3 regions of the Micromonospora sp. SCSIO 07396 genome follow, and region 3 is predicted to be linked to each of the others. Evidence: riboswitches for the same ligand, from Rfam matches in the RefSeq annotation. Region 3 holds a riboswitch; each other region holds the start of a gene.
The links. Region 3 has a riboswitch for cobalamin ahead of ACWCHM_RS07950 (ribonucleoside-diphosphate reductase subunit alpha). Riboswitches for the same ligand answer to the same signal wherever they lie in the genome.
Positions count from the first base shown of each region.

Region 1 (4,628 bases), 190 kb from region 3:
CGGCCTCGACCCGCACATCTCCCCGGCGTACGCCCGGATCCAGGTGGCCCGGGTCGCGCGCGAGCGCGCCGCGGACCCCGCAGCGGTCCGGGCGCTGGTGGCGAAGCACACCACCGGCCGGTCGCTCGGCTTCATGGGCGAGCCCGGCGTGAACGTGCTGGAACTCAACCTCGCCCTCGACGAGAGGTTTCCCGCCCGCTGACGGACGACGTCGGGCAGGGCCGGCTCCCGGGTCGGCCCTGCCCGGACCTACCCACGGGCCACCGGCCGGCTCGTCGGCCCCGTGCCGTCCTCGGCCCGCCGACTACCGTCAGACTGCCGGACCCGGTGCTGCCGAGCCCACGTGCCGACCGGTCCCCACCGGCCGTCGAGTCCGCTGCCCGCCGGTCAGGTGTGCCGGTTCCTGACGGCGACCATGTCGACGAGGGTGTCGGTGAGGTCTTCGGCGCTGACGCCTCCCCACTTCGGGTCGGCGAGCTGGCCACTGGCCTGTAGGCCGGCGATTCCGTTGGCGCTGCTGATGAGCAGGGCCGCGTACCGGCGGGCGTCCTGCTCGCCCACCAGTTCGGCGACGACGGCCAGGAACTCGGTCTGGCTCCGCTGGGCGGCCCGGGCGAGTGCGGTGGGGTCGCCGGGCGGGTTGCTGAACATGAGCTTGTAGAGGTGCGGTTGACGGCGGCCGACGTCGACGAGTGCGAGGAGGCCGCCGCGGAGCTTTTCGGCGGCCGACAGGCCAGGTGTCGCGCGAAGGGTCTGCATGCGGTCCCCGAGCGTGTCCCAGGCCCGGGTCCCGACGGCGATCAGCAGGCTTTCCTTGTCGGGGAAGTGCCGGTAGGGCGCTCCGCGCGTCACTCCGGCGCGTGCTCCCACCGCGCGCAACGTCACTGCGTCGAGGCCACCGGAGTCGAGCAGCTCGGCGGCCGCTTCGAGCAGGGCGCGGCGGGTGGCGGCGGCTGATTCGGCGCGGCTGGTCACGCGGACGATGCTAGTCCGCCGGTGATGACTAAGTCACTTCACTCGGTTGACGTTGTCATCTGATTGGTGCAGACTTGAGAGATGACAACGTCAACTGAAAGTCGGGAACTCGTGGTCGTGACCGGCGCGTCGACCGGCATGGGTGCGGCCACCGCGCGGGAACTGGCCCGGCGTGGTTTCCACGTCCTCGCCGGCGTGCGGCGCGAGGGCGACGCCACGCCCCTGCGGACCGACCGCATCGAGCCGGTGATCCTCGACATCACCGACCCCGACCACGTCGCCGCGCTCGCCGCACGCGTCGGGCGGGATCCGCTGCCGCTGCGGGCGCTGGTCAACAACGCCGGCGTCCCCGGTGCCGGCCCGGTCGAGGTGGTGCCGCTGCACGAGTGGCGGCGCATCTTCGAGGTGAACCTCTTCGGTCACGTCGCGGTCACCCAGGCCCTGCTCCCCGCGCTGCTGCGCGGCAAGGGGCGCGTCGTCAACATCAGCTCCCTCAACGGCAGGGTCTCCATGGCCGGCTACGGTCCGTACGCCGCCAGCAAGTTCGCCATGGAGGCGATGAGCGACGCGCTGCGCAACGAACTGGCCTCGTACGGCGTGCAGGTGGTGGTGGTCGAACCGGGCGGCGTCAAAACCGAGATGTCCCGCGTCGGCCTCGCCGCCCTCGGCCGTCTCGACGAGACGATGACCCCGGAGCAGAACGAGCGCTACGGTGCCCTGATGCAGGCGATCCCCTCCCACGTGGCGGCGTTCACCAGGGCCGGGGTGACCTCCGCCGTCGCCGCGAAGAGGATCGCCGCGGCGGTGACCGACCGCAGGCCCCGCACCCGCTACACCATCGGCGCGACGGCTGCCCTCCTCATCCGGGCCTCCCGCGTCCTTCCCGACCGGATGCTCGACCGGATGACGACCTCCGACCTGCGCAGGCACTACCCGACCGGGAACCGTGGCCGCACCACCGCCACCCGTACGTGATCCACCGATAGCATCGGCGGCGGCATGATCGTGCGAGGTGCCCCGCAACTGCGGGGAGAATCGGGAAGCCGGTGTGAATCCGGCACGGGCCCGCCGCGGTGACCGGGGAGCGACCGTCCAGGCGCGAGGAGCGCAGCCACTGGCCGTACGGCTGGGAAGGCGGACGGGTCGGCGTTGATCCGGGAGTCCGAAGACCGGCCTCGCGTCGACCGCCCACCCGTCGGGGGTGGGCCGAGCGCAGCGGGAGCCTGCCTGTGGAACTCTACGACGCCATCCACCGCCGCCGGGACGTCCGGGCCGAGTTCACCGGGGAGCCGGTGCCGGCCGACACCCTGCACCGGATCCTCGACGCCGCGCACGCCGCGCCCAGCGTCGGCCACTCGCAGCCGTGGGACTTCGTCCTGGTGCGGGACCCTGCCGTCCGTCGTCGGTTCTACCGGCACGTGCAGGCCGAGCGGGCCACGTTCGCCGCCGCTCTGGACGGTGCCGCGGCCGAACGGTTCGCGCGCATCAAGATCGACGGGGTGCTGGAGTCGACGCTGTCCATCGTCGTCACCTACGACCCGCAGCGCGGGGGCCCGGCGGTGCTCGGGCGGCACGCCATCGCCGACGCCGGCCTCTACTCGGTCTGCCTGGCCATCCAGAACCTCTGGCTCGCCGCGACCGCCGAGGGGTTGGGCGTGGGGTGGGTCTCCTTCTACCGGGAGTCGTTCCTGGCCGACCTACTGGGTGTGCCGGCCGGCATCCGGCCGGTGGCCTGGCTCTGCGTCGGGCCGGTCACCCATCTGGAGGCCGTGCCCGACCTGGAGCGGCACGGGTGGCGGCGACGCCGGCCGCTCGCCGAGGCGGTGCACCATGACCGTTGGCTGCACCGGGCGACCGACTGACCGAACAGCTAATTCGGGTACGTCGATGCAACGGTTAGGCTGACGTCGCGCTCAGTCGTTACCTGGCTACGTTGGGAGGAGTTCCATGCGTACCACCGTCACGGCCCTGGCCACCTCCGCGCTTGCCGCCCTGGGCCTCGTGGCCGCCGGGGCCACGCCGGCCCTCGCCGCCGCCCCGGCGCCCTTCTGCGAGTCCGGCGCGTCGCAGTTCTACTGCGACGGCAGCAGCACCGGCACGACGACCTGGAGCATCACCTGGTACTCCGGCAGCGTCGGCACCTTCACGACCGCCGGGCCGACCCTCTTCGCCACCTGCCCGGCCAGCAACCTCGGCCACCCGGTGCGGGCCAGCTACAGCTACGTCGACGGGGGCACCACCCAGTACAGCGGCACCACCCAGTTCATCTGCCGCAGCGGCGCCTGGCAGTAGCGACCTGACCGTTCGAGGTGGGCAGCCCTTCCAGCTCGGTCCGCAAGGTCGCGAGTGCGGCGTCGATGATGTCGGCGAGCCGGCGACCGTCGTCGGTGTCGAGCCATGCGGCGACGGACACGTACATCAGGGTTCCCGCCGTCTCGGCGAGCAGGTCGGCCCGCAGCGGATCGAGGCCGCCGGCCCGGAAGCCGTCCCGCATCACCTGGGCCAGCATCGCGCGCTTGTGCTGGTCGCGTTCGCGCAGCCCCGGGTCGGACGCCACGATGGCGCGCCGCTGCCGCAGGTCGTCCTTGCGACCTTCGAAATACGTCTCGGCGAGCGTGCGCAGGCCCGCGACGATGAACGCCAGCGGTTCGTCTGCGGGCGCCGTGGCCATGAGTTGCTTGGCGTAGGCACCGATCTCGGCCTCGTCCGCGAAGAGCACCTCGCGCTTGTCGGCGAAGTGCCGGAAGAACGTGCGCGTCGTCAGGCCGGCCCGCGCGGTGATCGCCGGCACAGTGGTCGCGGCGAAGCCCTGCTCGGCGAAGAGTTCGAGCGCCGCCTGCCGCAGCCGCTCGCGGGCATCCGGTCGCCACCTGGCCATGGTCCCAGTGTAGTCGTGATGACATCGCATGTCGTCGCCGGTATGGTGATGACACGGCGTGTCGTCACTGGGGCGGATGCCGCACCAGGGCGGAGCTGTGCCATGACCGACGTATGGATCCTCGGCGGCACCGGCCGCAGCGGCCGCGCTATCGCGGCCGAACTGCGCCGACGGAACATCGAGCCGGTGCTGGTCGGCCGGGACGCCGAACGGCTCAAGGCCGCCGCCGGCGGGCTGCCGACGATGCTCGCCGGTACGGTCCGCGAGACCGTGGCCGCGATCCGCCGGGAGCGGCCGGCCGTGGTGGTCAACACCGTCGGACCGTTCATCGAGACGGCCCTGCCCCTGCTGGACGCGTGCCTCCCGACCGGCCACTACCTCGACCTCGCCAACGATCTGGCCTCGGTGTCGGCGGTCCTCGGCCGGCACGGCGAGTTGACGACAGCGGGACGCACGGCCGTCACGGGAGCCGGCTTCGGCGTGACCGCCACCGAGAGCGTCGTGGTGAAGCTCTGCCAGGGGCAGCCGACACCCCGGCGGGTCCGGGTCGACATGGTGCCCTCGTTGGCCACCGAGGACGGCGTCGTCGGCGACGCCCTCGCCGCCACGATCGTGGAGGGCATCCCCGGGGTCGAGGGCGGTGGGCGGTTCCAGGGCCGCCGGTACCGCGACGGACGACTCGCCCCGGCCCGTCTCGGCTGCGACCCGATGAAACTGGTCCTGCCCGACGGGTCCACGGTGACCACCGCCGGCATGCCGCTCGGCGAACTGATGG
Region 1 covers NZ_CM132210.1:1,633,273-1,637,900, forward strand. Annotated here, with positions in the region: gene ACWCHM_RS07265 (potassium-transporting ATPase subunit C) at 1-202, shown strand, start outside; gene ACWCHM_RS07270 (TetR/AcrR family transcriptional regulator) at 388-975, opposite strand; gene ACWCHM_RS07275 (SDR family NAD(P)-dependent oxidoreductase) at 1,057-1,950, shown strand; cobalamin riboswitch at 1,969-2,167, shown strand; gene bluB (5,6-dimethylbenzimidazole synthase) at 2,205-2,837, shown strand; gene ACWCHM_RS07285 (hypothetical protein) at 2,923-3,267, shown strand; gene ACWCHM_RS07290 (TetR/AcrR family transcriptional regulator) at 3,239-3,853, opposite strand; gene ACWCHM_RS07295 (hypothetical protein) at 3,956-4,628, shown strand, end outside.
Region 1: it holds a riboswitch for cobalamin, as region 3 does, so the genes downstream of both, bluB (5,6-dimethylbenzimidazole synthase) here and ACWCHM_RS07950 (ribonucleoside-diphosphate reductase subunit alpha) in region 3, are expected to answer to the same signal.

Region 2 (4,628 bases), 1.3 Mb from region 3:
GGCCGACCCGGCCGGTCCGGCCGCGCCGTCCCCCGGTCCGCCCACCGCGTCCCCCGACCCGCCGACCGCTGCGGCCGTCGCGGTGGGGCGCGGCGGCGGGCGGTCCACCGTCGTCGGTGCCGCCGGCAGCGCGGTAGTCGTCCTGCTGGCCGCAGCAGCCCTGCTGCGTCGGCGACGCCGGTCGCGGCGCCCCTGAAGCCACCCGCCGCCGCTGGGCCGCAGGCGGTCGCGGTCGGCAGACCCGTGCCGGCAGACGGTCGTCCCTTGTGGACCCGTGACGCCGCCGGCCCGTCCGGACATGTGCCGGGAACCGCGGGGACGTCCGCTGCGACTACCTCACCAGGCGGGGCCGATCGCAGGGAATCGGCTGACCCGCAGGCACGGGGCGACCATCGAATACATCCAACACATTCGATCGGATGGATATGTCTGTCACTGAGTTGTCCGACCCGCCGAGGCCGGAACCCGCCCCACCCGCCCGGCCGGCCCGGGGTGGCTCCCCGTTCGGCGCGCTGCTGCTGCGGCTGCACTTCTACGCCGGCATCCTGGTCGCGCCGTTCCTGGTGGTCGCCGCGTTGACCGGGCTCGCCTACACGGTGGCCCCGCAGGTGGACGCGGCGCTCTACGGCGAGGTGTTGACCGTGACGCAGGTGGGTGAGCGCCCGGTGCCGGTGGCCGACCAGGTCGGGGCGGCCCGCAACGCCCATCCGGAGGGCAGCGTCAGCGCGGTGCAGCCCGGCACCGGCGACCGGACCACGAGGGTGGTGTTCACGGTGCCGGAGCTGGCGGACAAGCAGCACACCGTGTACGTCGACCCGTACACCGGCCGGGTGCAGGGGCAGCTCACCACCTGGTTCGGGTCCACACCGGCCACCACCTGGCTGGACGACCTGCACCGCAACCTGCACCTGGGCGCGGTCGGCCGGCACTACTCGGAGCTCGCCGCGAGCTGGCTGTGGGTGCTCGCGCTCGGCGGGGTGGTGCTGTGGTGGCGTCGCCGCCGCGCCTCCCGGTCCACCGCGCGGCACCTGCTCGTACCGGACCTGACCGCCGCCCGCGGGGTGCGCCGGACCCGCAGCTGGCACGCCACCACCGGGATCTGGCTCACCGTCGGCCTGCTGTTCCTCGCGGCCACCGGGTTGACCTGGTCCCGGTACGCCGGGGCGAACTTCGGCGCCGGTCTCGACGCCCTCGACGCCCGCGCCCCGCAACTCTCCACCGCCCTCGCCGCCGGACCGGCTCCGGCCGACCCCGGTGGCGGCCACCACGGTGCCGCCGGGGCCGGCGGGGTGGTCGAGTCGGCCGCCTTCGACCGGGTGCTGACCGCCGCCCGGACGGCCGGGCTGGCCGGCCCGGTCGAGATCGCCCCCGGCGAGCCGGGCTCGGCCTGGACGGTCACCCAGGTCGACAACACCTGGCCGGTGGCCAAGGACCGGGTCGCCGTCGACCCCACGACGGGGACGGTCACCGCCCGCAGCGACTTCGCCGACTGGCCGCTGCTGGCCCAGCTCAGTGGACTCGGCATCCAGGCCCACATGGGGGTGCTCCTCGGCCCGGTCAACCAGATCCTGCTCGCCGCGCTGGCCCTCGGGCTGCTCTGCGTCGTCGTCTGGGGCTACCGGATGTGGTGGCAGCGCCGGCCCACCCGGGCGGACCGCCGGGCCCGCACCGGCACTCCGCCACCCCGGGGTGGTGTGCGGGGCCTGCCGTGGTGGGCGGTGCCCGTCGGCGTACCGGTGGTGGCGGCGATCGGCTGGGCCTTGCCCCTGCTCGGGCTGAGCCTGCTCGCCTTCCTCGTCGTCGACGTCGCCCTGGGCGTGGCGGCCCGACGTCGCCGCGACGCCGCCCCCGCACCGGCCGGCGGATGACGTGCCGCCCCCGGCCGGCACGTCACATTCCCCGGGCGACGATTGACCGGTCGGGGGTCGCGCCGTTACGGTCGACCCACTATCTGCGGCGTCGCGAGGTAAGCCGGTGGGAATCCGGCGCGGTCGCGCCACTGTGAGCGGTTCCGTCGTCGACGGGTCCGTGAGCCAGGACGCTCGGTCGTCCGCAGCCTTGCGATGGGGACGCGTCATCCCCGGGAAGGTTCGAATCCCATGTCGAGTCCCACTCCTGCCCAGCCGCTGGTGCACCCCGTCGGGTCCACCCGTCTGTGGTGGACGGCCCTGGCCGTCGTCGGCGTACTCCTGCTGCTCACCTACCTGGTCGCGTTCGACCAGGGTGCGGTCTCGCGCAGCGGCATGTTCCTGCACGAACTGATGCACGACGGCCGGCACCTGCTCGGTGTCCCGTGCCACTGACCGCTGCCCACAACCCACCCACCTTCGTCACCGTCCTGCTCCGCGGGCTCCTCGCCGGCCTCGTCGCCGGTCTACTCGCGGGCGGTTTCGGCTACCTCGCCGGTGAGCCGCGCATCGACGCGGCCATCGCGATCGAGGAGGCCGCCACCCACACCGGGCCGGTGGCCGACGACCACCACGCCGAGGACCTGGTCGGCCGGGACGGGCAGCGGTTCGGCCTGTTCCTGGCCACCGGCCTGTTCGGGACGGCGATGGGTGGCCTGCTCGCGACCGCGTACGTGCTGCTGCGCCGACGGTTCCCGGCCGCCGACGACGGCCGGTCGGCGTTGCTGCTGGCGGGCGGTGCCCTGCTCGGCGTAGTGCTCGTGCCGTTCGGGAAGTACCCGGCCAATCCCCCGGCGGTGGGCAACCCCGACACCATCGACCAGCGCACCGCCGCCTACCTGGCGTTGGTGGTGCTCGGCCTGGTGGCCGTCTGGGCGGGCACCCTGGGCTACCGGTCGGTCCGCGCCGACGCGCCGCCCTGGCAACGGTGCGGCGCGGCCCTCGGCGGGTTCGTCCTGGTCGCCGGCGTCGGGTACGTCGTCCTGCCGTCGTTCCAGGAGGTCCCGGAGGACTTCCCGGCAGCCCTGCTGTGGAATTTCCGGCTGGCCTCGCTCGGCACCCAGGTGGTGCTGTGGACCGCCCTCGGTCTGTTGTTCAGCGCCCTGATGAGCCGACGCACCGCAGGGCCGCGCCCCGGCGACCGGGCCCGTGCGCCGCTGACCGGTCAGGGCACGCCGGCCCGCCCGTGACCTCGACCAGCCTGCGGCTGGTCGCCCACGCCCACACCGGCGCGCTGCGGCGGGCGGTGTTCGGCGCGGGCGACGACGACCTGGACGAGGGCGGTCGACAGGCCGCCCTCGCCCTGGCCGGTCACGGCCGGACCGGGCCACTGGGCACCGTGGACACCTGTCTGACCAGCCCGGCGACCGCAGCGGTGCAGACCGCGTACGCCCTGGGGTTACGGCCCACCGTCGAGGCCGCGCTGGCCGACTGCGACTACGCCGGCTGGGCCGGGCGCAGCCTGGCCGACGTCGGGGCGCGCGAGCCCGGGGCGCTGCGCCAGTGGTGGGAGACGCCCGGGGCGACGCCGCACGGCGGGGAGTCCCTCGTCGCGCTGCGCGAGCGGGTCGCCGGCTGGCTCGACGACCGGCTCGGGCCGGGCCGGCGGATCGTCGCGGTGACCCATCCGATGGTGATCCGCGTGGCGATCGTGCACGCGCTCGGCCTGCCGATGGCCGCCCTGCCCCGGCTGGACGTCGCCCCCCTGGCGGTGGTGCGCCTCAGCCGGTACGGCCAGCGGTGGCAGCTCCGGTTCACCGCGCCGGCCGGGCCCGGAGACCGACATGCACCATGACCGGCCGGTCCGCCTCCGGCGAACAAGGTGGCGGTGCGGGCCGGTGGCGGTGAGACTCGGTCCTGGCCCCGACCTACCCGGGCGGCGGGGCACGGCAACCGGCTGCGGGTAGGGTCGCGCAGATGACCGGTGATCCGTCGCTGCTCGCCGCCGACGATCCGTTGGCGGTCGCGGTGACCGGGGCGATCCGCGACGGTGACCTCGCCCGGCTGCGGTCGCTGCTCAGCACGCACCCGGGGTTGGCCGCCGGGCACATCGTCGACCGGGTCGGCGGGGTCCGCACCCTGCTGCACGTGGTCACCGACTGGCCGGGCCGGTTCCCGCGTGGTGCCGACACCGTCGCCGCGCTGGTCGCCGCCGGTGCCGACGTCGACGCCCGGTTCGCCGGTCCGCACCGGGAGACACCGCTGCACTGGGCGGCCAGCTGCGACGACGTGGACGTCGTCGACGCCCTGCTGGACGCCGGCGCCGACATCGAAGCTCCCGGGAGCGTGATCGCCGACGGCACGCCGCTGGCCAACGCGCGGGCCTTCGCCCAGTGGCGGGCGGCGTTCCGGCTGGTCGTCCGGGGCGCCCGCACCACCCTCGTCGACGCGGCGACGCTCGGCCTGCACGACCGGGTGGAGCGGGCCTGCACCGGTGACACCCCGCCGTCGACCGACGAGATCGACTGGGCGTTCTGGGGTGCCTGCCACGGCGGGCGGCAGTCCTGCGCCGGGTACCTGTGGACACGCGGCGCGCGGCTCAACCGGGTGCCGCCGTGGGAGCACCGCACCGCCCTGGACGCGGCCGTCCGGCGCGGTGCCACCGAACTGGTCGGCTGGCTGCGGGCGCGAGGTGCCGTCACCGCCGCCGAGTTGGGCCCGCACCCGCCCGATGCCACCGGCTGACCCGGGTACGCCCACCGCCCGGCCCGACGCGACGGC
Region 2 covers NZ_CM132210.1:3,167,017-3,171,644, forward strand. Annotated here, with positions in the region: gene ACWCHM_RS13525 (copper resistance CopC family protein) at 1-196, shown strand, start outside; gene ACWCHM_RS13530 (PepSY-associated TM helix domain-containing protein) at 426-1,868, shown strand; cobalamin riboswitch at 1,924-2,065, shown strand; gene ACWCHM_RS13535 (CbtB domain-containing protein) at 2,100-2,303, shown strand; gene ACWCHM_RS13540 (CbtA family protein) at 2,294-3,097, shown strand; gene ACWCHM_RS13545 (histidine phosphatase family protein) at 3,094-3,702, shown strand; gene ACWCHM_RS13550 (ankyrin repeat domain-containing protein) at 3,825-4,592, shown strand.
Region 2: it holds a riboswitch for cobalamin, as region 3 does, so the genes downstream of both, ACWCHM_RS13535 (CbtB domain-containing protein) here and ACWCHM_RS07950 (ribonucleoside-diphosphate reductase subunit alpha) in region 3, are expected to answer to the same signal.

Region 3 (4,628 bases):
GCAGCTCCCGCAGCTCGAACACCGAGTCGATCCAGCGGAAGCAGAACTCGGCCTTACGCCGGATCGACGGGATGTTCTCGATGGCGGCGAACGCGGCGAACCGTTCCTGCTCGTCGGGGACGTACGTGTCGAGCAGGTTCAGATAGAACTGCACGTGCACGGCTTCCTCGAACAGCTGCCGGGACAGGTAGAGCCGGCCTTCGGGAGAGTTGACGTGCTGGTAGAGGTTGAGCACCAGGTTGTTGGCGACGATCGTGTCACCGGTGGCGAAGAACGCCACCAGCCGGGACACCAGGTGCCGCTCGGCGGGCGACAGCCGTTCCAGGTCGGCCAGGTCGGAGTGCAGGTCGACCTCCTCCACCGTCCAGGTGTTGCGGATGGCGTCCTTGAACCGGTCGAAGAAGTGCGGGTAGCGCATCGGCCGCAGGGTGAGGTCCATGCCGGGGTCGAGCAGCAGGTGCCGCCCGCCGGTGCGGGTTTCGTCGACGGTGGTCACTGGCACGCCTCGCAGCTCTCGGGGTTCTCCAGGGAACAGGCCAGCGCCTCGGCGTCGGCCGCGACGACCGGGGCGACGGTGACGGTGGCCTGCTGGATCCGGGTCGCCGGACGCGACCGCAGGTAGTATGTGGTCTTCAGCCCGGACTTCCAGGCGTGCAGGTACATCGAGGACAACTTGCCGATGGTCGGCGCGCTGAGGAACAGATTCAGCGACTGCGACTGGTCGATGTAGGGTGCCCGCGCGGCGGCCAGGTCGATCAGCGCCCGCTGCGGCAGCTCCCACGCGGTACGGAACAGCTCCCGCACCTCGGCGGGCAGGTCGACGATCCCCTGCACCGACCCCTCGGCCCGCTTGATCTGGTCGCGGATCTCCGGCGTCCACAGGCCGCGTGCCTTCAGCTCGCGTACCAGATAGGTGTTGATCTGGAGGAACTCCCCGGACATGGTCTCCCGCTTGAACAGGTTGGACACCTGTGGCTCGATGCACTCGTAGCAGCCGGCGATCGACGCGATCGTGGCGGTCGGGGCGATCGCCACCAGCAGCGAGTTGCGCAGGCCGTGCGCCGCGATCCGGGTGCGCAACGCCGCCCAGCGCGCGGTCTGGGTGGGCTCCACCCCCCACAGGTCCGGGTGCAGGTCGCCCCGGGCCGCCCGGGTCTGCGGGTACGCCGGGTGCGCGCCGAACCGTTCGGCCAGACCGGTCGACGTCTCCAGGGCGGTCAGGAAGATCTCCTCCTGGACCCGGGTGGACAACTCCCGGGCCCCGGCCGAGTCGAACGGCAGGCGCAGCGCGAACAACGCGTCCTGCAAACCCATCAGCCCCAGCCCGACGGGCCGCCAGCGCGGGTTCGACGCCGCCGCCTGTTCGGCCGGGTAGTAGTTGATGTCGATCACCCGGTCCAGGAACACCACCGCCGTGCGGACCGTGGCGCGCAGCTTCTCCCAGTCGACACCGTCGCCGGTGAGGTGCGCGCCGAGGTTGACCGACCCCAGGTTGCACACCGCCGTCTCGGTGTCGCTGTTGACCTCCAGGATCTCGGTGCACAGGTTGGACAGGTGGATCGTGTTGCCCGGCACGCCGGTCTGGTTGGACAACCGGTTCGACCGGTCCTTGAACGTCATCCACCCGTTGCCGGTCTGCGCCAGGGTGCGCATCATCCGCCCGTACAGGTCCCGGGCCTTGACCGTGCGGACCGCCTTCTTCTCGGCGACCCGGTACGCGGCGTCGAACTCCTCGCCGTACAGGTCGGGCAGCTCCGGGGCATCCGACGGGTCGATCAGCGACCAGTCGCCGTCGGCCTCGACCCGGCGCATGAACTCGTCGGGGATCCAGTTGGCCAGGTTGAGGTTGTGGGTGCGCCGGGCCTCCTCACCGGTGTTGTCCCGCAGCTCCAGGAACTCCTCGACGTCCGGGTGCCACGGTTCCAGATAGACGCAGGCCGCCCCCTTGCGCCGGCCGCCCTGGTTGACCGCCGCGACCCCGGCGTCGAGGGTTTTGAGGAACGGCACGATCCCGTTGGACCGGCCGTTGGTGCCTCGGATCAGCGCCCCCCGGCCACGTACCCGCGTGAAGGAGATGCCGATGCCGCCGGAGAACTTCGACAGCTTCGCCACCTGGTGGTAGCGCTCGTAGATCGAGTCCAGTTCGTCGCGCGGCGAGTCGACCAGGAAACACGACGACATCTGGGTGTGCCGGGTGCCCGAGTTGAACAACGTCGGGGAACTCGGCAGGTAGGCCAGCGACGACATCAGCCGGTAGAACCCGACCGCCTCGTCGGGCGTGCCGGACAGCCCGCAGGCCACCCGCAGCAGCCAGTACTGCGGGGTCTCCACCACCAGCCGTGACCGCGGGTGCCGCAGCAGGTAGCGGTCGGCCACCGTACGCAGTCCGAAGTACTCGAACCGCAGGTCACCGGCCGGGTCGACGGCGTCGTCGAGTTGACTGGCGTGCCGGGCCACGAACGCGGCGGTGTCGTCGGCGATCAGGCCGAGGCCGTGGGCGTACCGGATGGACTCGCTGAAGGAGGTCACCTCCTGCCCGCGGACCTCCTCGTCCACGTAGGCGGCCAGCAGCCGGGCCGCCAGCCGGGAGTACTGCGGTTCCGTGCCGATCAGCTCGGCCGCCGTCTGGATCGACAGTTTGTCCAGCTCGGCCGTTGTCGCCCCGTCGTAGAGGCCACTGATCGTCCGGGTGGCCACCCGCAGCGGGTCGACCTCGTCCAGGTCGGTGGCCCACCTGGCGACGGCCGTGACGATCCGGTTGACGTCCACCGGTTCGGTGTCGCCGTCGCGCTTGCGGACCCGCATCGCGGGCCGGCGTGGCTGCGCGCCGTCGACGTCGGACGGTGGGCTCTGCGCTGTGCTCGTCATGACCTCTCCTCGCTGTCACCGATGGCCATCGGGACGCGGGAGAACGCCAACGGGCGCGGCGCGACGGCCGGCCCGGGTGCTGGCGTCGGTCGTCCCGCGCGACCTCCGACCGCCGCGCGCAGCAGCGCACGGCGCACTGGCAGGTCTTCGGACTCGCGGGCGTGACCGGGGTCGGTCGCCTACTGGCCGTCGCTTCCCAGACCTCGCGGTCCAGTGCTCGATGACGGCGGTCGTTCCCACTTACCGCTGCGGGGCAGTCCCGGATTCCCACCGGGTTCCCTGTTGCCTCGACCGGACCACCGGGCCCGGCCGAACCAGCTGCGTGGCACACCATATATGGCGTAGATGGGGGAGAGGCAACACTAGATGTCGCGTCGGCGTGTCAGATAACTCTCACCCGAGCGGCCGGTGGCCCGCAGTGACGCCAGCAGCCGCAGCGCGTCGGCGTCGGCGCTGCCCGGCTCGGCGGTGAAGACCAGCATGACCGGGCCGGGGTTGCCGGGCAGCGGGTAGGTGTCCCAGTCCAGGACGATGTCGCCGACCTCGGGGACCTGGAAGGTCTTGGTGCCGCTGACCGAACCGCGCACGTCGTGCCGGGACCACAGCCGCCGGAACTCGGCGCTGCGGATGCTCAGCTCACCGACGACGGCGGTGGCCCGGGGATGGGTGGGGTCCGTGGCGACGGCGGCGCGCATCATGCCGATGTAGTCCATGGCCTGCTGCTCCCAGGCCGCGCAGCGCCGCACCGGGGCCGCCGCCTCGTCGAACATCAGCAGCAGCATGTTGAGCCGGTCCGGCGGGTGGTCCGCCGGGTCACCGAGCAGCGCCACCGCCCACGCGTTCCAGGCGAGCAGGTCCAGGTGACGGCCGAGTACCACCGCCGGGGTGTCCATCACGCGCAGCAACCGCCTGGTGCTCTCCGGCACCCGCTCCGGGCCGTGGTCGACCCGGGCGGGCACCGGCCGGCGGGCGGCGCGGGCCAGGGTGAACAGGTGCCGGCGTTCGTCGTCGTCGAGGCCGAGCGCGGCGGCGAGCCCGTCCAGCACGTCGTCGGACGGGCGAACCTCCCGGCCCTGTTCCATCCGCTGGTAGTAGTCGGTGCTCAACCCGGCCAGCAGCGCCAGTTCCTCGCGGCGCAGCCCGGTGACCCGGCGTCGGCCGCCCGGCTCCAGGCCGACGTCCCGGGGGTGCAGCCGGCCGCGCCGGGCGCGCAGGAAGTCACCGAGTTCACGGGCGTACGGATGGGTCATGTCGCCAGTGTGACGCGGCCCGGACCGGCGCGGGTAGGTCTGCGGGACCTAGGCAACCGGCTACGACGGAGTCCGCCCGGCCGGTCCGTAGCGTCGGTGCTCCCACCCCCGACCGCTCAGGAGCAGCAGATGACCTGGACCGCCGACCACATTCCCGACCAGCGTGGCCGCACCGTCGTGGTGACCGGCGCGAACTCGGGCCTCGGTCTGGTCACCGCCACCGCGCTGGCCCACCGGGGCGCGCAGGTCGTGCTCGCCGTCCGCGACACCGCCGCCGGCCGGCGGGCCGCCCGCAGCATGGGCGGCGACGTCGAGGTACGCGAGCTGGACCTCGCCTCGCTGGCCTCGGTACGGGAGTTCGCGGCGGCCCTGGCCGCCGACCATCCGAGGATCGACCTGCTGGTCAACAACGCCGGTGCGGTGCTGCTCGGCCCGCGCCGCACCACCGTCGACGGCCACGAGCTGCATCTGGCCACCAACCTGCTGGGGCACTTCGCGCTGACCGGCCTG
Region 3 covers NZ_CM132210.1:1,826,657-1,831,284, forward strand. Annotated here, with positions in the region: gene ACWCHM_RS07945 (ribonucleotide-diphosphate reductase subunit beta) at 1-439, opposite strand, end outside; gene ACWCHM_RS07950 (ribonucleoside-diphosphate reductase subunit alpha) at 493-2,868, opposite strand; cobalamin riboswitch at 2,990-3,203, opposite strand; gene ACWCHM_RS07955 (helix-turn-helix transcriptional regulator) at 3,231-4,118, opposite strand; gene ACWCHM_RS07960 (oxidoreductase) at 4,248-4,628, shown strand, end outside.